Regions from separate parts of the Lysinibacillus sp. JK80 genome, predicted to be linked through region 2. Evidence: riboswitches for the same ligand, from Rfam matches in the RefSeq annotation. Region 2 holds a riboswitch; each other region holds the start of a gene.
What was found. A riboswitch is a leader RNA that binds a small molecule or an ion and turns the genes downstream of it on or off. The one in region 2 is predicted to bind cobalamin.
Positions count from the first base shown of each region.

Region 1: another riboswitch for cobalamin. It lies ahead of HXV90_RS01705 (energy-coupling factor ABC transporter permease); the one in region 2 lies ahead of HXV90_RS05055 (hypothetical protein).
Region 3: another riboswitch for cobalamin. It lies ahead of HXV90_RS21245 (hypothetical protein); the one in region 2 lies ahead of HXV90_RS05055 (hypothetical protein).

Region 1 is NZ_CP058997.1:328,693-339,699, reverse strand. It holds gene HXV90_RS01720 (sirohydrochlorin chelatase) at 1-806, opposite strand, end outside; gene cobJ (precorrin-3B C(17)-methyltransferase) at 821-2,488, opposite strand; gene HXV90_RS01710 ((2Fe-2S) ferredoxin domain-containing protein) at 2,493-2,864, opposite strand; cobalamin riboswitch at 3,011-3,192, opposite strand; cobalamin riboswitch at 3,444-3,628, shown strand; gene HXV90_RS01705 (energy-coupling factor ABC transporter permease) at 3,778-4,524, shown strand; gene HXV90_RS01700 (energy-coupling factor ABC transporter substrate-binding protein) at 4,542-4,799, shown strand; gene cbiQ (cobalt ECF transporter T component CbiQ) at 4,805-5,578, shown strand; gene HXV90_RS01690 (energy-coupling factor ABC transporter ATP-binding protein) at 5,575-6,411, shown strand; gene HXV90_RS01685 (S8 family serine peptidase) at 6,559-10,056, shown strand; gene HXV90_RS01680 (GNAT family N-acetyltransferase) at 10,154-10,594, opposite strand; gene HXV90_RS01675 (glycosyltransferase) at 10,713-11,007, opposite strand, start outside.
Region 2 is NZ_CP058997.1:966,351-977,357, reverse strand. It holds gene HXV90_RS05110 (hypothetical protein) at 1-106, shown strand, start outside; gene HXV90_RS05105 (thymidylate synthase) at 154-1,131, shown strand; gene HXV90_RS05100 (hypothetical protein) at 1,316-1,501, shown strand; gene HXV90_RS05095 (hypothetical protein) at 1,547-1,753, shown strand; gene HXV90_RS05090 (Rrf2 family transcriptional regulator) at 1,859-2,272, shown strand; gene HXV90_RS05085 (NAD(P)-dependent oxidoreductase) at 2,343-2,972, shown strand; gene aspA (aspartate ammonia-lyase) at 3,128-4,546, shown strand; gene HXV90_RS05075 (methyl-accepting chemotaxis protein) at 4,706-5,950, shown strand; gene HXV90_RS05070 (YhfM domain-containing protein) at 6,076-6,372, opposite strand; gene HXV90_RS05065 (PH domain-containing protein) at 6,574-6,954, shown strand; gene HXV90_RS05060 (GNAT family N-acetyltransferase) at 7,118-7,885, opposite strand; cobalamin riboswitch at 8,096-8,279, shown strand; gene HXV90_RS05055 (hypothetical protein) at 8,506-9,261, shown strand; gene HXV90_RS05050 (elongation factor G) at 9,378-11,007, opposite strand, start outside.
Region 3 is NZ_CP058997.1:4,235,442-4,246,448, forward strand. It holds gene HXV90_RS21210 (YebC/PmpR family DNA-binding transcriptional regulator) at 1-288, opposite strand, end outside; gene HXV90_RS21215 (low molecular weight protein-tyrosine-phosphatase) at 490-951, opposite strand; gene HXV90_RS21220 (lysophospholipid acyltransferase family protein) at 1,012-1,614, opposite strand; gene HXV90_RS21225 (putative RNA methyltransferase) at 1,694-2,527, opposite strand; gene HXV90_RS21230 (MATE family efflux transporter) at 2,530-3,897, opposite strand; gene HXV90_RS21235 (tyrosine-protein phosphatase) at 4,032-4,799, opposite strand; gene HXV90_RS21240 (ABC transporter substrate-binding protein) at 4,945-5,895, opposite strand; gene HXV90_RS21245 (hypothetical protein) at 5,879-6,436, opposite strand; cobalamin riboswitch at 6,595-6,792, opposite strand; gene HXV90_RS21250 (glutathione peroxidase) at 6,917-7,462, opposite strand; gene HXV90_RS21255 (hypothetical protein) at 7,543-8,097, opposite strand; gene ytvI (sporulation integral membrane protein YtvI) at 8,188-9,246, shown strand; gene HXV90_RS21265 (C40 family peptidase) at 9,409-10,563, opposite strand; gene HXV90_RS21270 (ABC1 kinase family protein) at 10,885-11,007, opposite strand, start outside.

The sequences.
Region 1 (11,007 bases), 640 kb from region 2:
CCATGTACTGCCGCATAGGCGCGATAATCTTCTAGATCTTGCATACCTGTTGATGTACCGTTGATTGCCTGTTCAATACGCTCTAATAAAACATTTTGTAACCGTTCATGGTAGCCAAAATAGTTAGCAATTTGAATATCACAATCTGGATAAAGTTCATTAAACTTCTCACACATGCCATGCATGCGTTCCATCAAAATGCCTGTGAATAAAAAGTATGGTAACATGATGATTTTTTTTGCACCTAGTTTGACACAACGTTCAATTCCTTCTTCAACTCGTGGATCTGTGACACCCATAAAAGCACTTTCTACGTATTTCACAGGTAGTTTTTCCCATAAAAGTCGCGTGATTTTATAAAAATCACCATTAGCAGATGGATCACTGCCACCTCGTGCAATCAATAAAATCGCTGTGTCTTCCTGCTCTTGTTCTGAATTAAAGCCAATTTCAGCTAGGCGATCTTGTAAAATGGCAAAGATTTCATCATGGATACCAATTGTTTGACCATATGTGAAGGTAATTGTTGGATAATGCTCACGCGCATGCTCTATTTCCGCTGGAATATGCAGTTTTGAATGGCCTGCATGCAGTAAAATGATTGGAATTACATGTACCTCTGTAGCTCCCTTTTTCACACAGTTTGTAATACCTTCTTCGATGTTAGGTGAAGCAAATTCAAGGAAACAAGTTTCCACTAAAAATTGTTCATCAATACGCGGTGTCATTTGTTCGATAAATGTACGAACCTCATCATTTCCTGCTGCTAAACGGCTCCCATGGCCGACAAATAAAATAGCTTTCATCTCTCTACTCCTTACTAGTCGCCGCACGGAGCTGGCTCTACTTTTATTTTGGAAGACATATCTTGATACGTAAAATGCAGTATTTTTTTCACACGTTTAAAATATTTAAATAAGCGTTCATTTGGATGAGCATTTGCTTTATATTCTTCAATAATATCTGTAATGAGTGGAATCAGCTGCTCAGGCTCCAGCCCTTCTACAACAGGCTGTGCTGCGTGTGCTGTACGACCGACTGGTTTTGCTCCAATAAAGACATCAAATTTACTTTTGCGGTAGACGATGCCAATATCATCAAATACAGCCCGATAACAGGCCATCCCACAGCCATTAAAGCCAATATTTAATGTCTTCGGTAAGGACATACCGCCTAGTTTTTCTTGTATTTCCTCTGCATATGGTATTGAATCAGCCTTTTCACCGTAGCAAAAATCACAAGCCTTCAGTGATAACACATCACCAATCGGGGATAATAAAAACCCTACTTCCTGTAATTTCTCTGTGATCTGTTCAGGGGCAGTCGTTGGTATTTTCAAATGAATTTGATGATCTGGTGTGTATTCCATCGTCCCCTCATCCCCAACGACCTCCGCTAACATCATCATTTGCTGGGGAGTAAAAAACTTATTGGCTACACCAGGACTTACTGCTAATTCAAAAATAGATTCTATTTTTTGCTGTACAAGCTTCGGTGTTACTTTGACTGCGCTTGTCCCTTTTACCATTGCAAGTGCCGCTGTAGCCATTTCAAGAGCTGTTTTTTTCGGCTTTGGCGTAGCGGCTATACTGGGTTTATTAAAGCGCCCTGCATTAGGGTCAGCCGTAAAGTCATTTCGCGCTGTTCCCGTCTCTTGGTTCATTGCCCAAGGTTCATTTTCTTCGCGTAAACGTTGATGTGGACGTAATGGCTGTTTCTCTTCACCCAGGGTATATTTACGTTGGTAACCGCGGGGCGTAATCATCTTATTGTCATAGAAAAATGTTGACGAATTCCCGATAATGACAGTTGTCAACATACCAATATCATGTTCTAGCATTTCTGCTAGTGTTGTCATGGTCACTTCTTGACGTTCTCGATAGGCACTTTTCACAAGCCCAACTGGTGTGTCTGGCGAACGATATTCTAAGAGTATTCGTTGAGCCTCGACAATTTGTCTTGTTCGACGTCCACTTTTAGGATTGTATAAAGCAATGACAAAGTCCGCCATTGCAGCTGCCTCGACACGCTTTGCAATTAAATTCCAAGGTGTTAGATGGTCACTCAAACTGATTGTACAAGCATCATGCATAATAGGTGCACCAAGTATGCTAGCGCATGAATTAATCGCAGAAATCCCAGGAACAATTTCAACTTCAATTCCTGTTGCTTCTGTCCAGCCTAGCTCAATTAACACCTCATAGACTAATCCTGCCATGCCATAGACGCCTGCATCACCACTCGAAATTACTGAGACGATGCTCCCTGCTTCGGCTTGACGAACGGCTTCCTGTGCACGCGACACTTCTTCTGTCATGCCTGTACTAACAATCGATTTTGCACTTACTAAATCTTGAATCAGCTCTACATAGGTTTTATAGCCTATAATCATATCACTTTGTTGTAAAGCCTCTACTGCACGTGTCGTAATATGCTTAAAATCTCCAGGTCCAAAGCCTACTACGAAAATTTTTCCTTTTTGCGCCATGTTGTTACCCCTCTTTCACCTTTTCGATCCCTTTAATGGCAGTTGTTTGAGCAGTACGCTGTAATGTACCTTCACGAAGTGTAAAGACATGTTCGTTGTATAAGGATTCATGATGTAAATCTTGTACTAGTGTTCTAGCATGCTCTGTTGATGGCACACGATACCAGTTTCCTTGAGGATAAGCGATTACCACACAAGCATCCTTGCAGCGTCCATTACAGCGCGTTCTTGTCGTATGTATTTCCTGATCGAGTGCTTGCCGTTGTATCTCATCTCGAATGGCTAAGGTAATTTCCTCCCCATCCTTTTTCATGCAGCTACTGCCATTGCAAATAAAGAGATGTGTTTTCATCCCCTCTAAATTCCAAGTTGTCATCTTCTGTCTCCCCTCATTTGCTTTTTGGAAAAAGAAAAACCTTTACTCTATAACGAAGAGTAAAGGTTTTGTAGAAGCCAAATAAAAACGAATAGAATGAAATACAGGTACCCGCTTTCGCTTCAACTTCTCCCTCCGAAAAGTTTGCATGCACAATCAAATAAGCAGGTTTCCTGACTTAAGCTTCATTTTACTGTCGCACCTTCCCAAGTTTGTACCAGTGGCTTTGCGATTTCATCAGCTATTACAGTAGCGGGGGCTGTATTGGATTTTCACCAATTTCCCTATTATCTCGAGCTATTCGAGCACTTATTGACGTTTTATATGAAATTTTTATTAGAATTTTAAATAGAAAACTGTCTTTATCATATCTTATTATTTTAAAATTTCAATATTTCTTTAAAAATTTATGACAAATTTATCAATTTTGAATGGAACTAGGTATGAAATTTATACAATCTATATAATTTGCGCACAAAATTTTATCAGAATATTCACTGTTGACCTTTAATTTAAAAAATTTCATAAAAGGTATAGCATATTTATGGAAATTCATGTTACACTTTGTCGTGAAATCTCACAATTTGAATGTTTTTCGGTGCAAAGTGCTTGTCATTTTGCTTAAAAGGGAAGCCGGTTTGAGCCCGGCGCGGTCCCGCCACTGTAATAGGGAGCTTTATAGAATATGTCACTGTCCAACGGATGGGAAGACCTATAAAGCATTGAACTAGAGCCAGGAGACCTGCCGAAAAATAAGTGATCGTTTCAACCTACGAGGATAGGTGTGCGGCTTAGCAGATGAGACTGTTATTTGCTTTTTTAGCTATGCACTTTTCCACCTAAGGAGAAGTGCTTTTTTTAATTACGCACGCAATATTCTAAAAATCTATTAATTAGTTAGGAGGAAAGCTTTTTGAAATTATCATGGTGGAAACTTAGTTATTTTTTACTGGCCTTTTTAATCGTGCCAAAACGTGCCTTTGCCATGCATATCATGGAAGGTTTTTTACCAATCGAATGGGCTATTTTTTGGTGGGTGATCTCTATCCCATTTATCATTCTAGGATTGCGTTCTATTCGAAAAACCATTGATGAAAATCCTGAAACAAAAATGCTTTTGGGGCTTTCAGGAGCCTTTGCCTTTGTGCTATCCGCCCTAAAAATCCCTTCAGTTACAGGTAGTTGCTCTCACCCAACTGGTGTAGGACTTGGGACAGTACTCTTTGGCCCTCTAGCAATGAGTGTAATTGGAACAATCGTTTTATTATTTCAATCTTTATTATTAGCTCATGGAGGAATTACAACTTTAGGGGCTAATACCTTTTCTATGGCTATTGTTGGTCCTTTTATTGCTTACTTTGTCTTTAAAGGGGCTCAAAAAGTAGGGTTGTCATTTTCACTAGCCATATTCTTTGCAGCTATGCTTGGTGATTTAGGTACATACATTGTGACTTCTGTACAACTTGCACTAGCCTTTCCTTCAGAGGTTGGAGGCTTTATGGCATCCTTTACAAAGTTTGCAAGTATTTTTGCCTTAACTCAAATTCCTTTAGCAGTGAGTGAAGGAATTTTAACGGTCATTGTGATGAATTTCTTGAAAAAATACAATGTTAGCGAATTAAAAACGTTACGTGTTTTCTCAACAAAGGAGGCACATTAACAAATGAAAAAAATTTATTGTTATTAGCAATTGTTGTGTTGTTAGCCATCATTCCCTTATTCATACAAAAAGGTGCTGAATTTGGTGGTGCTGATGGAGAAGCAGAAGCAGCTATTGGTGAAATTAATGCGGAATATGAACCATGGTTTGAAAGTCTATGGGAGCCACCAAGTGGTGAAATCGAAAGCTTATTATTCGTGCTACAGGCAGCTATAGGAGCTGGCTTTATTGGCTACTTCATCGGCTATATGCGTGGCAAACACAAAGAAGGTTAACCATTATGTTACTCATTGATAAGTATGCCTATCTGAATAAGCTAGCGTCCGTTCATCCGCTAGAAAAAATGATATTTTCACTTGGACTACTTCTCATAACGCTCATCATGAGAGATGAACGACTTTCACTCATTACATTTTTTGTAATGAGTGCTTTTATCATTTTAGGTGCAAAAATTCCGCTTGCATACTACGGCAAATTATTATTGCTACCTAGCTTTTTCTTATTAACAAGTCTCGTATCTATTTTACTTTCCTTTACATCATCAACGAATACACTCCCTGCCCATATTTGGTCGTTTACATTTAGGAATTGGACTGTCTTTATTGGGAATGCAAGTGTGTTAGCAGCGCAACAGCTGTTCTTTATTGTCCTTGGTAGCATTAGTTGTTTATACTTTTTAATTCTAACCACTTCCGTACAAGGAATATGTTATGTGCTACGACAATGGCGACTCCCCTCTTTATTAGTGGAGCTCGTCGAACTAATCTATCGTTTTATTTTTATGTTTTTAGAAAGCATGCAAAATATACATCTCGCCCAGCAAGCACGTCTTGGCTATCATTCACCGATGCAATGGCTACGCTCTGTCTCCATGCTTATTGTGGCATTATTTGTGGAAATGTTTCAGCGTAGCCGAGAGCTCAACAATGCCATGCAATCACGTGGAGGCGAGGCCGTCTACTGGCAAGAGATGGGCTCTTATAGCAAGAAAAATTGGCTAGGCATGGCAGCTATTTTACTAGTCCTCATCGTATATGGAGGGTATTTTACATGACAGCATTTTATTTTGAACTCAACCAATTATCTTATGCCTATGCGGATGGTACGAAGGCGTTGTCAGATATTACATTAGACATTCCAAAAGGTAAAAAAATCGCCATACTCGGACATAATGGCGCAGGAAAATCGACTTTATTTCAGCATCTTAACGGTATTTTAAAACCTACAGCTGGAACGATTGTATTCGAAGGCAACGATCTGGAATATAGTCGAAAAGCTTTAAAGGCCCTACGCCAAAAAGTCGGCATTGTTTTTCAGAATGCAGATCATCAGCTTTTTTCAGGGACCGTCAAGCAAGATATAGCATTTGGCCCATTGAATCTCGGCTGGTCTACTGAAAAAACGGAAGAAAAAATAGCATGGGCCGTTGCGCAAACCGAAGTGGAAGATTTGCTTGATAAACCCATTCATTTTTTAAGCGTAGGTCAGAAAAAACGTGTAGCAATGGCAGGTGTTTTAGCGATGGAGCCCTCTGTCCTTTTGTTAGATGAACCAACAGCAGGTCTTGATAATTATTATGCTACACAAGTATTACAATACTTAGCCAAATTAGATGATGGTGAGAGAACCATTTTACTAGCAACCCATGACATACCTCTCGCCTATGAATGGGCAGATCTAATCATTGTTATGGAGGCTGGAAAAATTATTTATAACGGTGATCCAATCACCTTGTTTTATGAAGACGAATTGTTATATCGCGCGCATCTTGAACGTCCATGGATTTTTGAAATGGTCATAGCTTTGCAAAAAAAGAAGCTATTGCAGGAAAATATCAACATCCCTCGTTCCAAGCAGGAGCTACAACAATTAATAGAACAGATCTAAAGCTTTTAATAATGCTAGGTTTTTTCGTTATACCTACCAAAAATTAAAATAGCAAAGAAAAATTTTCCTCCATTACGAAACTTTTCTAATCTTTGTCCGTATTAATATAGTCGAGATTTAATTTATAACACCAAGGAGAGATAACAATTGAAAAGTTGGTATAAAAAATCAGTCGCTGTTGTAGCATCTGCTGCACTCATGGTTCCTGCTGCTTCTGCCTTTGCTGAGGCACCTCAGCATAAAGCGAAAAACATGCTGGCAAACAGTGCGAAACAAACAGAGAAAAATGAAGAAAAATGGATGAGTAAGGATACAATTGTTATCAAGCATTCAGGTCTTGATAAAAACGTACATAAAAAAATTGGCTCCAAGGTCATCCGCTCCATTCCTTCATTAGGGTATGATGTTGTACAACTAAATAAAGGCGTATCGATCGAAAAAGCCGTCTCTTACTATTTAAAGCAAAACGGAATATCAAGTGTATCTCCTAGTTACATCTATCATTCTTTTAATAAAGAAGCTGATCCTAAAAAACAAGAGATGTATCATTTAAACTTACTGCAAATGGATAAGGCACTAGAATTAGCAGGCAACCATGATGTCACAGTTGCTGTCATTGATTCTGGTGTAGATTTTAAACACCCCGATCTAAAGTCACAAGTACTTCCACCCTATAATGCAGCAGCACCTGCTAATACTACTTATTCAGGCGATCACGGAACACATGTGGCAGGTATTATCGCCGCAGCAAAAGATAATGGCGTAGGTGGGCATGGGATTAATCCGAATGCAAAGTTACTGCCAATTGATGTATTTAACGGCAAAGAAGGTGCTAATGATTTCATCATTGCACAGGGTATTCTTTATGCAATTGAGCAGGGCGTTGACGTCATTAATATGAGTCTAGGAGGCTATGGTGAATCTCCCCTGATGAAGGAAGCCGTTCAGAAAGCGATTGATAGTGGGATTACAATTGTGGCGGCCGCAGGAAATGAATCGACAGATGAATATTCCTTCCCCGCTTCTTTCGAAGGTGTCATTAGTGTTGGTTCAACAAACGAACGTAACAAACTATCAAGCTACTCCAATTACGGACCATCTGTGGATATTGTTGCACCAGGTGAAGACATTTATAGTACCGTTCATGATGCGAAGAAAGGATCATCTTTTGTCAAGTTTAGTGGAACATCCATGGCCTCTCCTGTCGTGGCAGGTATCGCCTCTCTTCTTAAATCCAAAGACCCATCTTTAAAACCGCATCAAATAGAAGCGATTTTAGAAATGACCGCACAAGATTTGGGCGAGAAAGGCTATGATCTTACTTATGGTCACGGATTAGTTGATCCTGTAAAAGCATTACAATTTGATTTAAATAAATTGCCTAAGCATTATTCAGAGACAAAGGAAGATCGTATTAAGAACGCCAAGATCCTTACTAAAAATAAGCTAAATACAGAACAGGGTGCTTTTGAACAGCAAGACGAAAAGAAATGGTATAAAGTCGATTTAGAAGAAAATGAATATGCTCAATTAACATTAAAAGGCGCTGACAAATACGACTATGCCTTTGATTTATATTTCTACCCAAATAGCGGGATTGGTGATGTAGAGCCTATCCATGTCAATGATGTTCGCGTAGGAAAAAAAGAAGGTTATCTATTTAAAGCAGATCAAAAGGGAACGCTTGTCATTGGTGTCAAAGATCATAATGGAAGCTATAGTTTAAAAGGCAAATCTACTTACATTTTTACAGCACAAACGACGAAGGACTTGCCAATTGATACAATAGACAAGTCTACGATGGAGCCTATTAAAAAGTTCCCATATAGTACAGCAGGTAAAAACTATACATTACTGTCAAAAGATCAACAACAAGATCAAGATTACTTCACGTTCTCTGTCAAAAAACCGACGACGTTACAATTTGATCTATCGGGAATTCCAGGTGTCACTGCCTCTATGGAGCTTTATCTAAAAGATGACTTTAATCCTGTGCCACCAGAAGAAATCGATCAAGCTGAAAATGATGAAGGTGAAGAAGAAGCCTATCCAATGCAGACCGCTTATGGTACAGCAAAAGGTGAACCGGTTCGTATGATTATCGACGCTGTTCCAGATCAAGAGTACGTTTTAAGTGTATCTAATGAAAGTAATAGCGAGTTTTCTATGGAGATGTTCTTTAGTGGCGGCATCGAAAAAGAAGAAACGATCAGCGAATCGATGATCCCTTACACATTAAAAGGTGAAGTAGTTTCCCTCCCACCTGATGAGGATGGTCTACCTGTAGATGAAGCCATGATCGAAGAAAATGTTCCAGAGAGCCAATTACCGCTTATAGAAAACAACATAAAAAAACGTAATGAAATTGACAGCCTGATGAGTATGTTATTGAATCCTACGGCTTCAGGCAACCTAGAAAATGTTGACCCTATCATTAAGCAGGCAATCCGCTTTGAAATAGGTGACGATCAAAAAGCTTATTTCCAAACAGATTATGATGAGGATTATTTCTTATTTAAAGCGAAGGAAGACGCCCTTTATAGCTTCAGCTTTTTGAAAGGCATGAACCAAATGCCGACAGGTACAGTGTTTGAATATGATGAAGAAACAAAAGAATTAATTCCCGTTTCTTCCTTAACTAATGACCTTGGTATACTGGCACTACTACTTGGTTCAGCTGGTAACGAAGACGATGCAAAGGTCATACCATTGAAAAAGGACAAAACATACGTGGTAGCCGTTGTCAATGCTGGAGAACGGTCTGCTGAGCCTTATACATTGAAAACAAAGAAAATAGGCGATATTCCAGCAGAGTACAATCCAAACAATCATGAGGAAGCAAAAGCGCTAAAAATTCAACCAGGTACTACTTATAGAGACCACCTGATTTATCAAGATGATGTAGATTATTACTACTATAAGCAACAAGGCAATGATGAAGTCATGAGTCTGCTTCTTTCTTCAGTTCCTTTTACTAATGAACAATTGGCTCAGCTACCTAAAGAACTGCAAAAGGACTTGAAATTTGCAGGAGCTATTATCGAAGATACGAACGGCAATATGAAGATTGATGCCAAAGAAATGGAGACAGAAATTCCATTTGGCTTAGGTGATAATATTCTTGAAATGTTACTTGGAATGATGGGTACAAACGATGTAAATACATCGTTTAAGGCAAAGAAGGATCGAGGCTATTTTATTCTAGTCAACAGTATGGGGCTTGGCCAAGTATCGATTCAGCCTTATACATTAACATTGTTTGATCATAAGCATGTGGATGAAGATGCGGATTCAAAATTAGTAAATGGTGTACCTAGCAAGCCATCTGTTCTTGTGAAAAAGGATGAGAAATGGGTTGCAACGCAATATTTAAATGCAGGTATACCATTTGGTGATAAAGACTATTTTGAATGGAATAACGACCAGAAACGCGAAGTCTTCTTCTCACTCCAAACAGAAAAAGCGTTGGATGGTGTTATTCGAGTGTTAGATGCAAACGGAAAAACCGTCAAAACATTCGATCTTTATGGTGTTGGTGATGCCGAGGTTGGTACGGTGGAGCTTGATGCAGGCAAATACTATATTGAAGTAAGTGAGTTTGATGGCAAAGCTAGCACACAACCCTATACGCTTGAAATAAAATAGTTAGAATTAAAAATATCCCCTAGATCAAAACGATCTAGGGGATATTTATGATCTGAAAGAAGCATTTTCATCCAACGATGAGATTCACCACTTCGGCTTACATAAAATATTTAACATAATTACAATATTCATCTTGCTTCATTTGTAGCTTTTCATAAAGCTTACGTGCATTTACATTATCAGCCGCCGTTTGTAACGTGACATAGCGAGCATACTGTTGCTCGCAATAATGAAATACCTTTTCCATCAATGCCTTGCCCACCCCTAGGCCTCTAGCATCTTCTGTTACATAAATATCATTTAAAATATAGGCTCGCTGTAAAGCAATGGACGAAAATGTTGGATATAATTGTGTAAATCCAATTATCTTGTCATCCATCAGCGCGATAAAAATGACGGATTCTTTCAAGGCCAATCGTAATTGTAAAAATGCCTTGGCACTGCTTATATCTGACTCAATTCCATAAAATTGACGATATTCATCAAACAGTTTTGCTAAGTCCTCTAGTTCATCCATTGTTGCTTGTCGTATTTCCATTCTAGTCTCCCCTTGTGTCTACCCATGATTGTCTAGCTTTATAAAACTAGTTTTTATTATATAGGAAATACTGGTATAAAGAAAAGAATACTCCTCTCAATCCAGAAAAGATTCACTTTTATTCACCTAAATAATTGGCAACCTTCTTGACGATCTGCCTCCAATTTAATTCCTTGCGGGCAAATGCTTGAAGCTGGACACAAGTATCTGCCAATAATGATTCCTGTGCTGCAACTTGTTGCAATGTCTGACCTATCGCCTCCCAATCATGTGTAGGATGGATTGTACCAAAACGCTGTTGTTGTGTAATATCAGCAGCACCATCCACATCTGTTGTCACGATATAGCAACCATTTTTAGCTGCCTCCGCAAAGACATGGGCATAACATTCGACTAAAGACGTTAAGCAAAAA
Region 2 (11,007 bases):
ATTAGTGATTGTTGGACCTGTTTTATTAAATATCATCTTGCTGCCCACTTTTTTCGTCACAACAGAGAGTGAAATTTCAAGGGAGCTCAACAATAATTCGTTGTGAAATGGTATAATGATCAACAGCAAACTTGAAGGAGCTGTTGAAGAAAAATGACGCATCCAGAATTCGCGTACTTAAATTTACTACAACATATATTAGAAAATGGCACAAAGAAAGAGGATCGAACGGGGACAGGTACATACAGTGTCTTTGGGTATCAAATGCGTTTTGATTTAAGCAAAGGTTTTCCTCTTCTAACGACAAAGCGTGTGCCCTTTAAGCTTGTAGCAAGTGAATTATTATGGTTCATTAAAGGGGATACCAATATCCGTTACCTATTGCAGCATAATAACCACATCTGGGATGAATGGGCATTTAAAAAATGGGTGGAATCTAATGAGTATAAAGGTCCTGATATGACAGATTTTGGTCGACGCTGTTTAGTAGACGAGTCATTTAACGCATTGTATCAAAAAGAACTTTCCTCATTTTGTGAACGTGTCTTAACAGACGATGACTTTGCACACCAATATGGAGATCTCGGAAATGTCTATGGCAAACAATGGCGCCATTGGACAACCTCTGATGGCGATAGCCTTGATCAGCTACAGGATGTCATTCATCAGATTAAGCATCAACCTGATTCACGCCGTATCATTGTCAATGCATGGAATCCTGAGGATGTCATTAATGCGGGCGCAAAGGGCAGTAAAGCTGCATTACCACCGTGCCATGTGATGTTCCAATTTTATGTAGCAAATGGTAAATTAAGCTGCCAGTTAATGCAAAGAAGCCTTGATACATTATTAGGCTGTCCATTCAATATTGCGTCTTACGCCTTATTAACACATTTGATCGCACATGAGTGTGGTCTAGAGGTTGGCGAATTTATTCATAGCATTGGGGATGCACATATTTATGCAAACCATGTGGAGCAAGTGAAAGAACAGCTATCACGTGAGCCAAGAAACCTACCAACATTGCACATCAATCCAAATAAAGCATCCATCTTTGATATAGAGCTTGAGGATTTATCGATTGAAGGATATGATCCACATCCTGCGATTAAAGCACCAATTGCCGTATAATGCTAACAGCAGCCATTTTGGTTGCTGTTTTTTTCAAACAAAGATCTAGGTCTAACTATTTGTTTTACGTAATAGGCAATTAGTTGGATGACTGGATGAAAAGAATTTGATTATAGTTATTATGGTATAATTAGCATTATTTGGTATAATGGGAATAGTCCATTATATTGTAGGGGTGATAGTTGTGAAAAATACAATGGTACTTCTAGTAGATGAATATGATCGACAGCAAAGCGAGCCAGAACAAAGCATGGGTTCTGTGCAACATGCATATTCTTGTAACAAGATCGAATTGTCGCAGCAACAAATTCAAGAAATGATGCAAATCATCGAAGAGATTCGTTTGAAAGGTTATAAAGATACACTATAAATGTAAGCGCCTCCTAAGCTATAATGGCTATGGAGGTGTTTTTTTATGAACGTTATTTTTATCGATTCTTATTCTGGGGAAGAGCTGCTACATATGGTGTCACAAGATGTAGCAGGCATTTTGGCAGCAGCGCAAGGAGAAAGTGTGACATTTCCAGTAGGTCACTTTAAATATGAATTTCATAATTTAGATTTTTATGAGGACAACGGTCAAATACGACAGGAATTAGTCATTTACGTAAAAAAAATATAAGCGATACATTAGCAACAGCTTAACGGGGAACAATATATACAGGTGACAGTGCTTGACTTTTTTGTACACCTGTAACTATAATAGTTACAACAGGTGGTGATACATATGGTGAACAGTCGATTTTCGGTGGCGATCCATATTCTTTCGCTCATTGCTACAACCTCTGATAAAAGTCTCCTTACGTCCGATTTTATAGCTGGAAGTGTGAATACCAATCCAGTAGTCGTAAGAAGAATGATTGGTGTGCTAAAAAAAGCAGGCTTACTTTCTTCTCATTCTGGCATGGCTGGCTATGAGCTATTAGTAGAGCCAAAGGATTTAACACTGCTAGCGATTTATCAGGCAATTGATGGGCCAGAGCAGCTATTTGCCATTCATGATGAGCCAAATCCAGCGTGTGCAGTAGGTCAAAAAATCAAGCATACATTGGAGGGTGTCTATACATCTGTGTGGCTGGCAATGGAAGAGCAATTACAAGCACAGACGCTACAGGATGTGCTAGATCAGCTTCGTACTTAGACGGAGATGGTCTTCTTGTATCTAACCTGTAACTAAAATGGTTACAACTAAACCTTAGGAGGAATAAATCATGAAAATTGCCGTAATTGGTGCAACAGGAAAAGCTGGACAAAAAATAGTAGAGGAAGCGGTACAACGTGGTCATGAGGTTACAGCCATCGTTCGTTCAGCTGCAAAAGTGAGGGCTGCTATTCCAGTAATTGAAAAAGATGTGTTTGATGTGACGCAAGATGATGTAAAAGGCTTCGATGTCGTTGTCAATGCATTCGGTGCTCCAGCTGGACAAGAAGATTTACATGTCAAAGCTGGTCGTCATTTAATCTCGATTTTCCAAGGTATTCCTACAAAATTAGTGGTTGTAGGGGGAGCGGGCAGTCTATTTGTGGACCCAGAGAAAAAAGTGCGTGTGATGGATACACCAGATTTCCCAGCCATTTATTTAGCAACAGCGCAAAATCAAGGACAAAACCTACAGGATTTACAACAATCATCCATTACTTGGACATTTATTAGTCCATCTGCATTTTTCGATCCAGAAGGACCACGTACAGGTCACTATACAGCAGGAGTCGACCACTTATTAGTAAATGAGGCGGGGGAAAGCTATGTCAGCTATGCCGATTACGCAGTGGCTGTCGTCGATGAATTAGAAAACCCACAGCACGTTAATAGCCGTTTCACAGTAACGTCAAATAAATAATAAAATGCAACCGAGCGTAGGAAATGCGCTCGGTTTTTTGTGATTTTTTTGCTTTTTTGAAGGATTTTTTTCGTTTACAGAAAAATGACTGTTTACAATACGACTTTTATTAGCTACTATCAAGTGTGAGTATTACATAAAAGGAGACGACAATAATGTCAACACAACGAATAGAAAAAGATTTTTTAGGTGAGCGCGTATTACCAGCAGAGGCGTATTACGGAATTCAAACACTACGTGCTACGGAAAACTTCCCAATTACAGGCTACACAATTCACTCTTCACTTATTAAAGCAATGGGGATTGTGAAGAAGGCAGCTGCATTAAGTAATATGGAAGTACACCTATTATCAAAAGAAATTGGTGAGGCAATTGTCGAAGCAGCGCAAGAAGTGATTGATGGCAAATGGGATGCTGAATTTATTGTAGACCCAATTCAAGGTGGTGCAGGTACATCCATCAATATGAATGCCAATGAAGTCATCGCTAACCGTGCCCTAGAAATTTTAGGGAAAGAAAAAGGTGACTATCACACAGTAAGCCCAAACAGTCATGTCAATATGTCACAATCAACAAATGATGCTTTCCCAACAGCTATTCATATCGCTGTGTTAAATTTAATAGATGAATTATTAGTAACGATGGATTATATGCAATCCGTTTTCCATCAAAAAGCAGAGCAATTTGCTCATGTCATTAAAATGGGACGTACGCATTTACAGGATGCCGTGCCAATCCGCTTAGGACAAGAGTTTGAAGCTTATTGCCGCGTTATCAACCGTGACATCGTACGCATTCGTCAAACTCGCCCGAATTTATATGATGTGAACATGGGTGCAACGGCTGTCGGAACAGGCTTAAATGCCTTCCCAGACTACATTAAATCTGTTGATGAGCATCTTGCTGAAATTTCTGGTTTACCATTAAAAGGTGCAACGCATTTAGTGGATGCAACACAAAATACAGATGCCTACACAGAAGTATCAGGCGCTTTAAAAATCTGTATGATTAATATGTCTAAAATTGCTAATGACTTGCGTTTAATGGCTTCTGGTCCTCGCGCAGGCTTAGGAGAAATCCTGTTACCAGCTCGTCAACCAGGTTCTTCAATTATGCCAGGTAAAGTTAACCCAGTTATGCCTGAGGTGCTGAATCAAGTAGCCTTCCAAGTAATTGGGAATGACCATACAATTTCTCTAGCATCGGAAGCTGGTCAATTAGAATTAAACGTAATGGAGCCTGTATTAGTGTTCAACCTAATCCAATCGATTAGCATTATGAATAATGTATTCCGTGCGTTTACAGAAAACTGCTTAAAAGATATTGAAGCAAATGAAGAGCGCATGAAAGAATATGTAGAAAAAAGTGTAGGCGTGCTAACAGCAGTTAACCCTCACATCGGTTATGAAGTAGCTGCTCGTCTAGCACGTGAAGCTATTTTAACAGGTCGTTCAATTCGTGAGCTTTGCATTGAAGAAGGCGTCCTAACAAAAGAACAATTAGACTTGATTTTAGATCCATATGAAATGACACACCCAGGTATTGCGGGTTCTAGTATCATGAAATTAAAATAAAACGAGCAATGATGGACTGTAGACATGCCCTAAAAGGCTGTCTATAGTCTTTTTTTGTAGACCTTTTCTCATATAAAATAGAGCGTATCCTTATGTATTTTAGGATTATTCAACTATAATAATGGTATGGAAGACATATTTTAGTTGGGGGAATTTGTAATGAGTTTACGAAAAAAGAGTTTACTTGGCTTTTCCGTTTTAAATGTTTTAATGATCGTTATTTTATTTATCGATTTAGCCAATGTAACGACATTAGATTGGTTTTCTACCGTGTTAACGATTGTAGGCATCGCTATTACACTATCTTACACAGTGTATGTTCACTACAAAGTGATACAGCCTATCAAACAAATCACAGAGGCTGCACAAGGAATTACGGCAGGTCAATTAGATACCGTTGTCATTGAGGTTCGTGATAATGGTGAAATTTCTCAACTAGCTCAATCCTTTTTAGAGATGCAGGAACAATTACGAACAATGACACAAAAAATTGCGCACAGCTCTACAGATTTATCAGCAAGCATCGAGGAATTATCTGCGAGTACGAATGAAATTACGCTTGCTGTGGAAGAAGTAGATCAACAAATGGAGAAGACGTCAGAGGGCTTGAAGCAAGCAGCACAATCGGCTAATGATAGTGCTAAATCTATGCAAGAAACCGTTGATGGCATTGAGCGAATTACAGTAGCCACACAAGATGTGTTTGTGCATGCGAAAGATGCTAGCGAGATAGCAGGAAATGGTGCAAATATTTTACATGTGGCAAAAGAACAAATGCAATTTATTTCCTCTTCAACAGAAAAAACAAGTGGATTGATGCAGCAATTATCCCTTAAAATGTCAGATATTAAATCAATGACAGATATGATTACTACCATTACAGATCAAACCAATCTACTAGCATTAAATGCGGCCATAGAAGCAGCACGCGCTGGGGAGCATGGTAAAGGCTTCGCCGTTGTAGCTGAAGAAGTGCGTCAATTAGCAGAACAATCAAAGCACTCTGCTACGCAAATTGTGGATTTAGTTGTAGGAATAGAAAGTGATACAAAACAAGTAGCCTCATCAGTAGAAGATGATTTGAAAAATGTTCAACAAGGAGTGTATGTCATTGACGAAGCGACAAAATCATTTGGCACAATTTCACAGCATGTTAGTCAAATGACAAGTCAGCTGGAGGATATTTCGACGACAGCTGAGCAGCTTTCAAGTAGCGCCAATGAAGTGGCATCCACTGTGACAACCATCGCAGCTGGCATGGGCAAGCTATCGAATTATACAGAAGCTGTTTTACATTCAATGGATGAGCAAACAGCCTCAATGCAAGCAGTTAATCATGTCACACAGGATTTAAGTGTCCAAGCGGATAACTTACAGAAGTTAACTAACCAGTTTCAGGTTTAGGCAATGAAAAGTATTTTTCTAGGTTTTTTAAGCCCTAAATAAGCATCTTCATCAATACTAGAAAAGCCACAAAGTAGAAATGATTGACCATAAAAACACTTTCCTAGAATACATGGAAAGTGTTTTTATGGTAAAACCAGCGCAATTAGTTTCCCAGTGAACTCCTCAGATATTGTGTAGATCGTATGCGTATCCTCGACATGCATCAAACTACTGTTTTGACCTTTATCACCTAACCAAAGATGATAGCCATATTTGTTTCCTGCCTTGTCCACTATTTGTACATCATATTCTGGCGAAGCCATATTGACAACACCCTCGTTTTTGACTGTTGTTGCAATGGCTTGTTGGAATAGTGTAAGTGATTCTTCATCCGTATATTCTTTAAAAAAATCAGTGTTCACCTTGTTAAATTTAACCAATAGAAATGCTGACCTTAGCTAATTCATCATCTGGTTTTTCATTACATCCTAGTAAAACAACGGCTAGTAGAGACACTAAGGCTACTATCATTATTCGCAACCACTCACCCCCTTTATAGGCTAAATAATACCACCATTTCCTGTCGTAGCTCTCACTTCTTTGTAATACATTAAATAAACGAGAGCGAAAGGGGACAGATAGTGGGCTTATTTGATGGATTGATCGGCAATGCAAGTGAGGTGAATTTAGAAAAACTCCAGGAGGAGGTCCATAATTTATTAATTCCAAACGAGACAGTCAAGAACGCCTATAAAATTATTAGAGACACGTTTATTTTTACCAATAAACGATTAATCCTCATTGATAAGCAAGGAGTGACTGGCAAGAAAACAGAGTATCATTCCATTCCCTATAAAAATATCGTTCATTTTTCAGTCGAAACAGCTGGAACATTTGATTTAGATGCAGAGCTTAAAATATGGGTGTCTGGCAGTCCATTACCGATTCAAAAAAACTTCAATAAGGCGACAAATATTTATAAGGTGCAAAGCGTCTTAGCACAGTATGTTTTGGGGACGTAATGAAGGTGCTAATAGTACGTGTGCACAACCAAAAGCCCGCAGATTTGCGAGGCTTTTCTGTCGTGCCAGGAAGGGGGCGGTGTAACGGATTTTAAATCGGCTTCATGATTACGGTAAGCTCGAAAATACTGTCAAGTGTAAATAAGAGCGCCTTGGCGAAGTTTTATTCAAATACAATCATTTCTCCGACTTCTTTAAACCCGAAGCGTTTATAAATATTTTTTCCATCCTCTGATGCCTGTAAGACTACGGGCTTTTGCTTATCGATTGTTTGACTGAGTAGGAATTGAAACATCTCACTGCCATAACCCTTGCCCCTATACGCATCTTTTGTCATCACATCATAAATCCCATAGCTATGTTTACTGTCGATTAATAATCCCGTAGCGATAGGTACTTCCTTTATACAACCAATAAACATGCGAGCATTTGATGCTAGTTTTTCCTGTGAGAATTGATGAAAGTAAATTTCTAATGCATCTCTTTCTGCTGTTTCTCCAAATAAACTTAGAAAAACTTCCTTATATTGTAGAAGCTCTTCCTTGTTACTTACTTCTGTGATGGTAAGATAATTGGAAATTCGTGGACCTGTGTGAAGTGTATGGTCAAGCTTCATCATCATATTTCGTTCAGCTTCCTGTAAATTGCAGTCTTTTATCAGTTGTAGCCAATCATCGCTTAGATAGTTGGCATCCACCCACGTGCTGAAGGGAAGTTTATTCACAATGAAATGATTAATCCTTTGTTTAAGATGATTTTCCTTATGAATTATAGGCGATTTCGCTACTAACAAATTAAATGTATCAGTTGGAATATTCGTATTGGCTATGACAAAATGAGCTTCCTCTATAATTTGTCCAGAAACGGCTCGAGTAAATAGTTTCATTTTTTCCTCTAAATTACTCGTTACTAATTGTTGACTTGTTTTCATATTTTTCATCCTTCCACTATTAGAAGTACACTATCTTTCATTATAAAGTCAATGAAAGATAATAAATACGCAGTTCACCTTTTTTATATCCCCTCTAACTTTATTAGTAGTTTGGAAAATATTGTGATATTTGACTTTAGAAAAACACTACTTTACAATTGATTTTAGTAATCTAATAGGAATGTGCTTATACTCATTCCTATGACAACTGAATAGCGTGTAGTAATAGGTGTAAATTGCGTGCAATTTGCTTAAAAGGGAAGTCGGTGTGAATCCGACACTGTCCCGCAACTGTAAATGTGAGCGACTTTTCAGTATCCACTGTCTTTGGACGGGAAGGAGAAAAGAAGCGATGATCATGAGTCAGGATACCTGCCTGTTACGAGTACACACCATAAACCTACGAGGAATAGGAGGTGGCATGTTGACAAAACAGAATGCTCTGTTCGTCACAGTACGTCAAACGCCCATAGTAAATGAAAGGGTTCACAATCGAACTCGTTCACACATACTTAGGGTTTGTTTGGCATTGTGTGATGAAAGAAGATAAAATGAAGGATTTCCTCAAAAGTAGGGAGTCCTTTTTGTTTTGAAAATATGTACGCAAAGGGGATGCACGTATGACAAATATTCATGTAACGACAACGTTGGAAACGCCTTATGAAGATCTGAACATTTGTAAGCAACCACGCACAGAAGTTGCCAAGAAAGCGAAAACAAGAATGGTGGTCGAGTCTCTGATCGATCAATTATTAGCAACGAAGCTGATTCGTAATGATCGCTTCTTTGAGCAAATCTTATATAATAAAGAAATTATTTGGATACAAAATGGGGATGTGGACGGTCATCTTTTAGCGAAAGCAGCCATAGCAGATGAACTAAAAACAAAGACGAATAGTTTTATGATGTACATGCCGACCAATCCGATTGTCTATGAGGTCAACGGAGAAGCGTATCACTTAATTACGCGCATTGATTCTACACGCGCAAAGCCCAACCTCGACCGTCTATCATTGGAGCCAAAGCCTGTTTTAAGTGCCGCTCGTGTCAATGACTTATTATGCTCGATTGTCATGCGCTTTTACGAAACATATTTATATGATTTAGCATCTCATCATGACAAACTCATTGCATTTGTGCAGCAGGAATATGCCCAATTTATTGAAGCGGTGCAAGCGTTAAATGATTATCATTTCAACTGGCATCCACGTGGCAACGGTCACGAGCTTTTACTGCAATTAATTGATCATCTACAACTATTAAAAAGTCAACCTGGTAAGGTACTAATTGATTTTACGAACAAGCATGACTATGTAATAGTTGAACCCGCATATTTGTTGGACAATCCAACAAAGAAAGCTGTCGGTGCACTATAAAAACAAGCCCTCCATTTTTTGGAGGGCTTGTAATATCTTATGGTAGGGTAGAGATATATTGATGCCCAAGAAAGAAATACCCGCGGATTACCCGAAGCGAGCAGGCTCATCCTATCCTACAGGCAATGCATGGCTGCCTGTGCTTCTTGCCATGGAACCGAATATCCTTTGCCCTTTGCACAAAAGATACTAGAGGAACTATACTCAGGATCGGCATTTTTATCGTAGCCAATCTGTGCAATCACATCCTCTGTATTATGGCACACATCATAGCCATCAAATTGGAGTGTGAGTGCACCTTTCCCATTTGTATAGGCGGCAAAGGTTGTGCTGTAGCTCATTAAAGTGGCAACAGGTGCACGACCTGTTAGGATAACATCCGTTTCGGATAAAATCGGGTCATCGAACGTGCCTGCTGCTTGCTGAATATCAGTCATCATACGACCGATAAAGTCATTTGAAGCTTTCATTTTAAAGCGATAATAGGGTTCAAGTAGGACATTTTGTGCCTGCTCCAGCCCCTGACGCAGGGCACGGAAACTGGCTTCACGGAAATCTCCCCCCGATGTATGTTCATTGTGCCCGCGACCTGTTAGAAGTGTAAAATGAATATCTGTTACAGGGAAGCCTGTCAGTAGCCCATGATGGTCACGCTCAAACAGATGCTTTTCAACAAGGCGCTGATTGCCTACAGATAAATGATCGGCATGACAGGCATTGGTGAAGGTATTTCCTGTTCCACGTGGATTTGGCTCCATTAATAAATGAACTTCTGCATAATGCTTGAGGGGCTCGAAATGACCATAGCCCGTTACGGTCGTCGCAATGGTTTCCATGTATAAAATTTGCGGCTCACCAAAGGAGACAGCTAATGAAAAACGCGTCATTAATACCTCAGTTAGGACCTCCAATTGAATGGCACCCATAATATGCACATGGATTTCCTGAAATTTTTCCTGCCAGACCACACGCAAGGACGGTTCTTCTGCTTCGAGTAACCGGAAAATCTGTAGCACTTCCTTGATATGCTGATCACCCTCATATTGAACCTTTGCCTGTAAGGTTGGGACAAGCTCATAGGGCTGTGATAGCATCGTTGTACCGATTCGATCCCCAATGTTTGCCTGGCTCAGTCCTTTGACAGCGAAAATTTCTCCTGCCTCTACCTGTTGAACGGTCTCAAAGCGACTGCCGTTATAAAGGCGAATTTCGGTCACTTTTTCTGTTACTTCGTCAAATGAAAATTCATCTCGTACATGCAACGAGCCCTTGGTTGCCTTCATAAAGGTTAAACGCTGGTGCCCATCATGACGAATCTTAAAAACCTCGCCCTCAAACGGGGCATCCTTGTCAAAATGGGAAGCCGTTAACAGCGGGAGCTGGTCAAGAAATTCCTGAATGCCCTCATCCTTTAAGGCCGAGCCAGCAAAGCAAGGGAAGGCACCTTCATTTTTAATCATTTCCTTTAATTGAGCAAGACACTGTTCATGCTCCAATGACTCATTTAGAAAGGCATCAAGCAATTTTTCGTCGCGCTCCGCCAGCCATTCCATAATATTATTTGATACATAGTCTGCTCGCAGTGGCTCATCGATGAGCAATACATGCTGAGAGCAATCTTTACGAAGCTGGCTGATGACGGCCTCCATATTGGCACCCTCACGATCCATTTTGTTGATAAAGAAGAAGGTAGGGACATGGTATTGACGTAAAAGTTGCCACACTGTTTCTGTATGGCCCTGTATC
Region 3 (11,007 bases), 1.4 Mb from region 2:
CACGATAATCATTGTGCCGGCTGGTCCAAAGCCTTCATAACGTAATTCATCAAAGCTTTCATCACCGCCACCTTTTGCTTTATCAATGGCTTTTTCTATAATATGTTTTGGAACACTGTATGTTTTTGCGCGTTCAAGCACTACTTTAAGTGCACGGTTTGACTCTGGATCTGGTTCGCCTGATTTAGCTGCCACATAAATTTCTCGCCCAAATTTTGCATTAATACGGCTTGTGCTTTGATCTTTAGACGCTTTCTTTTCTTTAATATTGTTCCACTTACGACCCATTGTTTCCACTCTCTTTCAAAAGATAAATTTATAAAAATAATAGATACACAGTTGTATATCTGTAAATGGTAATTAAATACTTATCGTATCTTTACTCTGCAAATAATAACACAATGATGCTTACAAAGCTAGATATACCAATGTTTAAGGTAGCATTTTTCTAAAAAAATGGCTGTTAAAATTTACGATTTTAGCGCCATCTTATAACAGCTCTTGTTTAATTTTTGCTAGCAATGCCCGACAGCCTTCTTGCACCAATTCATAGGTTTCCTGAAAATCACCTGTATAATAAGGATCCGGGACATCCTTACGATGCGCTGTTAAATCTAAAAATCGAAAAATCTTTGGTGAGTTTGGATGGCCTAGTATTGTACGGATATTACGAATATTGCTTTCATCCATTCCAATAATATAAGCAAACTTTTCAAAATCAGACTTTTGTAATTGTCGACCTTGCATATCTATTGTAGAAATACCATATTCCCTAAGCTTATCTTGTGTACCTCTATGTGGAGGTTCGCCAATATGCCATGAGCTAGTAGCAGCGGAATCCACTTCAATTTTATCTTCTAAATGTTCTTTTTTCACCATGTCGCGCATGACCGCCTCAGCCATGGGTGAGCGACAGATATTACCTAAACATACGAAAAGTACTCGAATCATTTTATTTTCCTCCTACAACAAAGCACTCAAAATCAATTTGATTCTGAGTGCCGTTTGCTTTTATTTTACGGGAATACGTTTCTGTAGTTCTTCTGTTAGAGCAACTAATTCATGCTCAAGGTGTTGAGTAAACTGCTCACGACCTTCTTTACCCTTGCCTGTTACATAAAAAGGCTCACCATAAATTAAATAGCCTTTGCCTCGCTTCATTACATCACCCACATTACGTGCACCAACATAAGCAGCTGGAACAATTTGCGCCTTTGCCAACTGTGCAATGGTAATAGCCCCTTGTTTTAAATCTGTTCCTTCTGCACTACGTGTCCCAGAGGGGAAAATCCCTACAATTTTACCTTCCTTCAATAACTGCGAAGGAATTTTAATCACGCTTGGTCCAGGATTATCACGGTCTACCGGAAAAGCATTTAAATGCTTAACAAGCCAGCCAAGCCCTTTCATTTCAAATAATTGCTTCTTCGCCATAAAGTGAATTTCACGAGGGTACATGGCTACACCAAGGTTTAAAATATCCACATAGCCAGTATGTGTACAAGCTATAATAAACCCACCCTCTTTCGGCAAGTTTTCTTCTCCGTATACACGAGCCTTTGAACCCATTAATTTTAATATTACTTTGACAACATTTGCTGCTAGTTTATACACTGTTACATTCCTACCTTATTCAATAGTTATTTCCATTGTAATCGAAAAGACCAGTATACTGCAATTGCAGGTGACCAACTTAAACCTTCCCTACTAATAGATCCACATCAATCGTGATTTCATTTAGTTCAACGGCTGTTTGTACTGCTTTATGCCAACCCATTGGTGTCATCTCTAATAGCGCGGGTAATAGCTCTTCTGAAAGCGGTAAAGTATAAGTTACACGTTCTACGTTTACCTCACGAAAACTATCTTGAAAACGAGCTACAATTTGTTCATTAGAGTAAGTTTCCCTGTTTGAATCTGCATATAATTGAGCTCGCAGTTCCCGCAAATAACCACTTTGTGGTACAACCTTCACAAGATAGCCATTCGGTGTAAGAAGTCGTTTAAACTCCTCATAATTTGCTGGTGATAGTATATTTAAAATGGCATCGAAACTCGCTTGAGCAAATGGGCTTTTAGCTAAATCCCCTACACACCAAATTTGTTGAGGATAATGACGTGCTGCAGCCAAAATGCCCTCCTTCGCTATGTCAATTCCAACGCCAATACCATGATCTCTATCATTCATAATGCGAGCTAAATGTGAGCCCTCTCCACAACCAGTATCGAGCACCGTTTTTGCAGAACTTATAAGCTCACCGATTCGGGCTTCTACAGCATCATAAATCCCACTATCAATAACAGCCTTGCGGGATTCAAAAAGGCTCTTACTATATTTAGAAGCGGCGTTATGTGTCAGCATATTGACATAGCCTTGTTTCGCAATATCAAAGGAATGGTTAGAAGTACAAACCAATCTCCCCTGCTCATAGACATGCATTGATTGCTGACAGATTGGACAAGCAAAAAGGGTGATATGTTGATCCATTAATGCCGCCCCGATAGCACGTTTCGATAATGCGCCCATTTCTATGCCTCCTTTTTGTCGTTCGGTGATACAAGAGCATAACGCTCCCATTTACGACTTTTCCATCTAAAGTATACGATAATTGCCCGCACCCATTCATCTGCTGAAATGGCTAGCCAAATTCCGACCAAGCCCCAATCCAATACAAAGACAAATAAATAGCCAAGCGGCAGGCTCATGCAAACCATTGATAGAAAACCAATTTTCACAGGGAATCTAGCATCCCCAGAAGCGCGTAAAGAGTTAATGACAACGATATTCATTGTGCGACCAGTCTCTAGCAAAATACTTAATGCTAACACGGATGCCCCAATCTTAATGACTTCTGGATTATCAGTAAATACCTGCATAAGTGGCTTACGGAATAGCGTAACGACTGCGACCATAATAATCGTAAAAGCAAATGCTGCACGAACACTTTTCCATAGCTGATGATACGCCTCATCTTTTTCTCCTGCACCTACATGACGACCAATAATAATGGCTGTTCCTGTACCAATGGCAATTGCAAATAAATACGTAAACATCGAAATATTCATAGCATATTGTCGTGCTGCTAGTGTTTCTGCTCCTAAGTAAGTCGCATAATATAAAAAGATGATTTGGCAAAATTGATAAAGTACCTGTTCAAACGCAGATGGTAAACCAATGTTTAGTATTTTTCTCACATATTCCTTTGAATACTCAAAATAATATTGTAACTTTACGCGCACTTCCATTACCTGATACAGCAACCAGAAAAATACTAGGACAGCTAATCCGCGACTAATGACAGAGGAAATAGCCGCTCCTTTCACACCAAGCTCTGGTAAACCTAAATTCCCAAAAATAAGACCGTAGTTTAGCACAACATGTAAGACGTTCATGCCAAGCGAAACGTACATAGTTTGTTTTGTCCAACCATGTACACGAATAATTGCAGCGAGTGCATTAATAATAGCCTGTAGGAAAATAAAACTCCCAATGATGGCTAAGTAACTTTGTGCATAGTGGAGTACTTCTCCCTGCAAGTTCATCATTGTCATTAAATGTCTCGCAAAGAAGAAAAATAAAATACTCATTAAAAGCCCAACGACCAAATTCATCGTGACCGCTAACGCCGAGATCTTGGCCGCTTCAAAAAAGCGTTTGGAGCCTAAATACTGAGAAACAACAATAGATGCACCATTGCCCACTACCTCCAGAATCAAGATGGCAATATGGATATATTGATTGGCTGCACCTACTCCTGATACAGCATTATCTGATAAAGCACTGAGCATAAAAGTATCGGCTAGTCCCATCAACATAAATAGAAAAACTTCTAAGAAGATTGGCCATGTTAAATGGAATAGACTTAACTTATTTGTCTCTTTAATTGTGTCTGCCAATACTTTCACTTCTCCTATTTTTTCTTAAAAATCTATTGTATCTTATCACAAATATTCAGACTGTAAAGAGATTTATAGGAAGACAGCGCTTCCACATAAAAAATCCCTTTCACATCGTGTGAAAGGGCTCATTTTTAAATTAAGCAATAAGATTGTAATTGCTCTCGTTTTTCAATTGTTAGGCCAAATTCCTGCTCTAAAAACCCAGTCTTAGAACCATAGCGACGATCCATCGCATCCAATGCTGCTTGTAAATAGTCTTCACGGGCAGACATTAATGCATAAAATTGCTGTAGTTCTTGCTCATTATACTGATGCTGAATAGCCTGAGCCATTCGTTCTACCATTGGACGTAAATGTATATTAGTATCTAAATAATCCTCCATGATAGTCTCCTCAGGTACATCTAAAGCTAGTAAAATAAGTGCTCCTCCAATACCCGTTCGGTCCTTACCAACTGCGCAATGATGTACAAGACCTAGATTATTAGGATTTTGAATCGTTTGCATTAACTCTTTAAATGAAAGATTGTTAAAAGGCATTTGTGCATAAAAATCCCGAAACATCTCAGGGCTTACCACTTTATAGAAATCTCTACCACCAGCATTGGTCGGCATTTCAAAAGCATGATTACCCTTTGCTGGGATTTGTATATATTGAGCATGCGAGAACACTGGGTTAGGATTATGATACGCCTCATTGTTATCGCGATAATCAAAAATGGTTTTAATCCCTAACGTTTCAAATAGCTCTTTATCCGACAGTGTCATTTTTCCAAGGGCAGCTGAGCGGTAAAATAAACCGTTCTTTACCCTACGCCCATCTTTTGTTTTATATCCACCCATGTCTCGGAAATTATAGACTGCTTCAAATGGAATTACCTTTGTCTCTAATTGCTCCAATCACTACACCTCCTAAGATTATCAAGCATACTTACTTTTATTTTAAAGAACAAACTACATTAATTCCAATTTTCACGCTAGGTAATAAATTAAACCACATAAAAAATGCTAGCTGAATGGCTGACAGCTAGCATGGAAACATTTCTTATTTAAATAACTCTGGGTACACAGCCTTCGCTACTAATTCTACAGCTTCACCAATACGCGGACCAGGTCGATTAGAGATATCTGTATCAATGGACAATACCGCTTTGTTTTGAATAGCTTTCACAGTATTCCAACCATCTCGTCCAAGAATTTCTCCTATTGGATCTTCTGTATAGTTTACTGTTGTTAAAATAACATCTGGATTTTTCGCAATAACATCTTCCTCATTCACTTTTGCCCAGCTATTCAAGTCAGAAAAAACATTATTAACATTAGCTGCATCTAATATTTCTTGCTGGAAAGTGCTAGAGCCTGCTGTATATATGTCTGGCTTAGGGCTAACCTCTAAATAAACATTTTTCGGCGTTTTTACATCCTTCACCTTCGTTTGTACTTCAGCAATTTTCGCTTTAATCTCTTCGTTTAATTTATTTCCTTTATCAGCAACATCCATCACAGCAGCAATTTGTTCGATATCTCCATAAACATCGTCGAAAGTAGTAGCAGATTGAATAACAAACACTTTAATTCCTGCGTCCTCAAGCGGCTTTAGTGCATCCTTATCACCGATTGTATAAGCAATGACAACATCTGGCTTTAACGCTAAAATTCTTTCACTGTTAAAGTTCATAGTATCCGAGACACGTTCAATTTTTTGTGCTTCCTCTGGGTAAGTATCGTACTCAGTTGCTCCTACAATTTTATTGCCAACACCTAAAGCAAACAAAATTTCAGTATTACTTGGTTGTAAAGATACAACTGTTTTTGGTACTTCATTAAACTCTATTTCCACTCCACGGTCATCTGTCACTTTATAGCTTGTTTTCTCTGCTTGTTGTGTATCTTGCGAAGCATCTTTATTTTTTGTATCTTCAGCAGTGCCACAGCCTGCTAATACCAGTGCAAGTAAGAGCACTGGTAGCCATTGGAAATTAAATACTTTTTTCATTGTTATTCTCCTTTTTCTTTTTCATTGGGTAGGATTTACTAATAAACCGTATTTCCGCTATTCCAGCTTGCTGATTCATAAAAACAGCCATGACAAAACATACATTAGCTAATAAACCAAGGTAATCGAAAAGAATAGCAGGAACCTCTCGTTCTTCTGATACTTTGTGTAAAGTACGATATGATTTTTTTGCCTCACTGCGACAAAGATGTAAGGCTGAAGCTGCCTCTGTTCCTTGAGGTAAAACAAAACTTTGAATCTCTTCCTTCACATGGCGAACGTAAAAATCATAACGTTCACTTAACCAAGATAAATCCTCTTCAGTTACTGCTAATTTCCCACGAACTGAGCCATTCACATGATAAGCCATAGGTAACATAAGCAATAAATCCTCAGCAACAACTTGAACATCCTCTTTTTTTACCGCAGCTAATGCAACTCCTAGATGTGTTGTCAGGCTATCTGTTCGAATTTCAAAATCGACCGTTGAAGCTTTCTCACGCATAAATGGATAACAAGAATAACGGGCATCTTTTTTCACTTGCTTCCCCCCTATTTTCTATAATGAAAAATTCTTATTTGAAAGGCATAAAAAAGTCGCTCCTTTTTGCAAAGGAACGACAAAAATAACATAATGAGCCATCAAACTGGACAAAGCCTATGTATTTGCCGTATATCCTCCTAGCTTCCGAGAAGTTTTTATACGTTCAAATAAAGGTCGGTCTCCTGGCTTGTACAGTTCGTCACATGAAACGAATGTGTTATAAAGGACCTTCCCATCTTCTTTGAGACAGTGGTAAATCTTTATAATGGCTGCACTTACAGTTGCGGAAACAGCTCCGGTTTTTCACCGGATTCCCGATTATGCTAATTAGCACCTTTATTCTGCAAGAATATTTCATTTGTAAAGCAGTTTATCATATATGCTTCAGAAAAAATAGCTGTGCTCAGTTTTAAAATATAGCATTATTTCTACTTGAAGAGAAAACCCTAACAAATTTTTACATTATTAAGGAATTTACTATAATAGTGTTTCAATTGCTTTTTCAATATCGAGCTGTGAATCTGTTGGTTCAAAGCGTGCGACGGTCTTACCATTAGCATCTACTAGAAATTTTGTAAAGTTCCAGCGAATATTACGACCATCTAAAAAGCTTGGGGCAAGTTGAACAATTGCTTCTGCCAACATTTTCTCCTGCATACTTGCCTTCCCAAACTCTCGGTAATCCACTTCATGCTTTAAATAATTAAAGAGTGGATGGGTAGCCTCTCCATTTACCTGTACAAGCTCAAAAATCGGGAATGTGACCCCATAGTTTACCTTGCATAGATGCTTAGTTTCCTCCCCATCTTCAGGATTTTGATGGCCAAATTGATCACAAGGAAATCCAAGAACTACAAAATTCTCTTTTCCATATTTATCATACATTTTCTGTAAGTCTTCAAATTGATATGTAAATCGGCATTGGTTTGCCGTGTTAACAATTAACATTGTTTTTCCACGATATGTTTCCATTGATAAAATTTCGCCATTAGGCTTCCGAACTAGATAATTATAAATGCTCATGTATAATCCCCTTTTTTCATTCATTATAGTTGACTATTCTATCGTTCATCAAAGAATTTGCACAAAAAAACACCACCTCGCTACTTTGAACGGATGGCTGACTTATACTTCTTTTTATATTTAGCATCTTGTTCTTCATTAATTAAACGATGGGCAATATCTAATAATTTCGAGTCATTTGTTTGATCATATAACTTTTTAAATGACATAATAATATCCTGACGAATAAGAGATGGCTGTTTTTCATCTATACATGTTTGAAATCTTTTAGCTAGATACGATACAACCAAATCTCTTTGTACTGGGCCCGCCTGTCCAATTTTCCAAATTGCTTGTAATGCATGCCTTGCCGTAGCAGATTGTTCATCGTAAGTCACAGCCCAAATCTTTAAAAAATCCTCCAAGACCCTTTCTTCTGGATCACTTTTTGCAGCTAAAGCGCATAAAATTTGTGCAGCACGTGCACGAGAATAACCATTATTGTATGTAAGTGCTTTTATTAGCTGTTCCCAAACTGCATATGTCCAATCTACGGGTTCCTGCATAATTTTCATTAATTCCTCGTAAGATTCATATTGAATATCGCGATCATGCTCTGTTAGATTACTAAAAAGTTGCAAAATCTCTTTTTCCATAATTCATCCCTACCTTTATTGTTTCAGAACGTAATAAAATTTGATTTATGGTACACTTAACTTAATTTTTTTCGCAAAGAAGGTGAGTTTATGAATAGATTTAATGCTAGGAAATTGATTTTTCGGTTGATTGTGATAATATCACTACTTCTAGCTGCCTATTTTGTTATCCCAGTGTCCATGCCTTTAATACTTGCTGGGATTAGTGCATTTTTCTTAGAACCAATTGTCATGTTCTTTAAACGGAAATGGAAAATGTCACGGAAAATAGCAGTTGCTTTTATTTACATAGTGAGTGTTATTGTTATATCTATTATTTGTTATCTTTCTATTACACAAATAATGACACAAATAATTTTACTATCTAAGCAAGCTCCCTATTATATTTCCAAGCTATCAGATATGTGGCTTCATATGCAAGAAAATATTTCTAAATACACAGAAGACTTTCCACCTGAAGTAAGTGCTTCGCTTCAAAAAACCACTATGGATTTCATAAAGAAAGTCGAAGAATCCTTTTTAAGCTTCTTTAATTATAGCAAAGTTTCTGCCTTCTTTTCAGAGATACCCAGCCTATTTATCAGTCTTCTCGTTTATATGATTGCGCTATTCCTATTTATGCTTGATTTGCCTAAGTTAAAGCAAATCACTTATAAATATTTAAAGCCCAATACAGCAAAGAAGATAAAAATTATTTTAAATCGCTTAAAAGATGCAACATTTGGCTATATGAAGGCTCACTTATTTGTAAGCTTTATTATTGGAGGCGTCACACTCATTGGACTGCTATTAATCCAACCGAAATATGCAGTAACAATGACGATTATTATCTGGTTAATAGATATTGTACCATTCCTAGGCTCTATCATTATTCTAGCGCCATGGGGACTTTACCACCTGTTGATGGGAAACACCTCTATAGCTGTAAAATTATTCATCTTAGCTGCTATTTTACTTATTATTCGTCGAGTAGTCGAGCCTAAATTAATGGGAGATCATATCGGTTTATCCACTTTACCAACATTAATTTCCATGTTCATAGGTCTACAGTTATTTGGTATTATCGGTTTACTTGTCGGCCCATTCGTTATTATTTTCTTTATTGCCTTGAAAGAGACAGGTGTCATCAAAGTAAATTTTAAAATTTAATATCAATTTAGTATGCAGGAAAGTCTCTTTTCAAGAATAGAAGTAGTCGTCTTGTTTCTTTTGAAAGAATAGCATTCCAAAAACAAAAAAGGTCATCTTTGTATATTTTTCTCTACAAAGATGACCTTTTTCTTATCTCAACCGTCTATATATTAGTGAGGCCTATTGAATACGTCCAAAGCCTACTAAGTATTGATTCCACCAATCAAGTGATTCAATTACGACACCATTGTTTTGAGCGTCGATCATTGTGTTATTACCTAAATAAATACCTACGTGTGCTACACCTGAACCATAGCTGAAGAACACTAAGTCCCCAACGCGTGCTTCACCTGCTGAAATGCGTTGTGTTGCTAAATATTGTTGTGATGCTGTACGAGGTAAAGAAACACCCGCTTGCTTATATGACCATTGTACAAGACCTGAACAGTCAAAACCTGTTGATGGGTTGCTACCACCCCAAACATAAGGACGTCCTAGGAATTGTTTAGCTGTTGAAATGGCATCTCCTGAAGAAACAGTGCCAGCTCCTGAACCAACAATAATTTTTTGTGGTTCGCCTCCACCATTATTTTGAGTTGCTTGTACAACTGGTGTAGCAGCTTGAAGTGCACGTAAACGAGCTGCCTCTTCTTCAGCTGCTTTACGCTCCGCTTCTAAACGTTCTTCTTCTTGTTTCGTTGCAATTTCAGCTTTTAATGCAAGTGATTTTGCTTCGTTCTCAGCTTTCTTCACTTCCATTTCGCTTTCTTTTTGCTGAAGCTCTTGGAATTGTTTTTGAAGTTCCTTTTGTTTTTCATCTAATGTAGCTTTTTGTTGCTCTAAGCTTGCTTTATCTGCTTCCTGTTGATCCACTAATTCTTGGTCAGCATCCATTAATGTTTTCACCGCTACGACACGATCCATTAAATCTGCAAAGCTTTTTGCCTCAAGCACTACGTTTAAATAAACACCTACCGTGTTGTCTTGCGCTTGGTATGCAGCCATACGTTCACTTAAAATTTTTGAACGTTGTTCGATGCGTTTTTGTGTTTCAACAATACTAGCATCCACTTCTTTAATATCTGCTTGTACTTGTTTAAATACCTTTACTTTTGCGTCGATCTCTTGTTGTAGTTTCGTTAGTTCTTCTTGTAATTTTTTAATTTGTGCATCTATTTCAGCCTTTTTCTCAATCATTTGTTGAGAAGTTTCTTCGGCATGTACTTCTGTTGGTTGAATTGTATTAAATAATAAGCCGCCAGCTAGTGCTAATGCTAGCACCATCGACTTACGCCATTTGTTACGCTTAGCCACGTTACCTTCATTTCCCTTCATCTATCAATTTCGCTCTCGATATTCTATGTAATCACTTGAACGATTTCTATTTTAATTAAATGTTCTTATATTTATTTTAGCCTTTTAAAGTTTAGCATTTTCTACATAACTTTTATACTATTTCATGTCTATTTAATACATTAGTAAAACTCGAAATATTTCTGTAACATTCGCACTTAAACTACATTATTCTACATAATACATTTTTCTTCTACACAGAGAAACTATTAGCTAATTCGACATTAGACCTAACAGATCTTTTGTAATGTTTTTGTAATATTTGAGGGTGCCAAAGAAAAAGGTAGGGAAAAAATTCCCTACCTATTGCTTCATCGACCTTAATGCTTGTATAGATAATCTCACTAACAAAATAGCACATAAAAATAAACCTAAATATGCCGCTGTGTTCAAATAGACCGCATAAGAATCGTGGATAAATTGTGA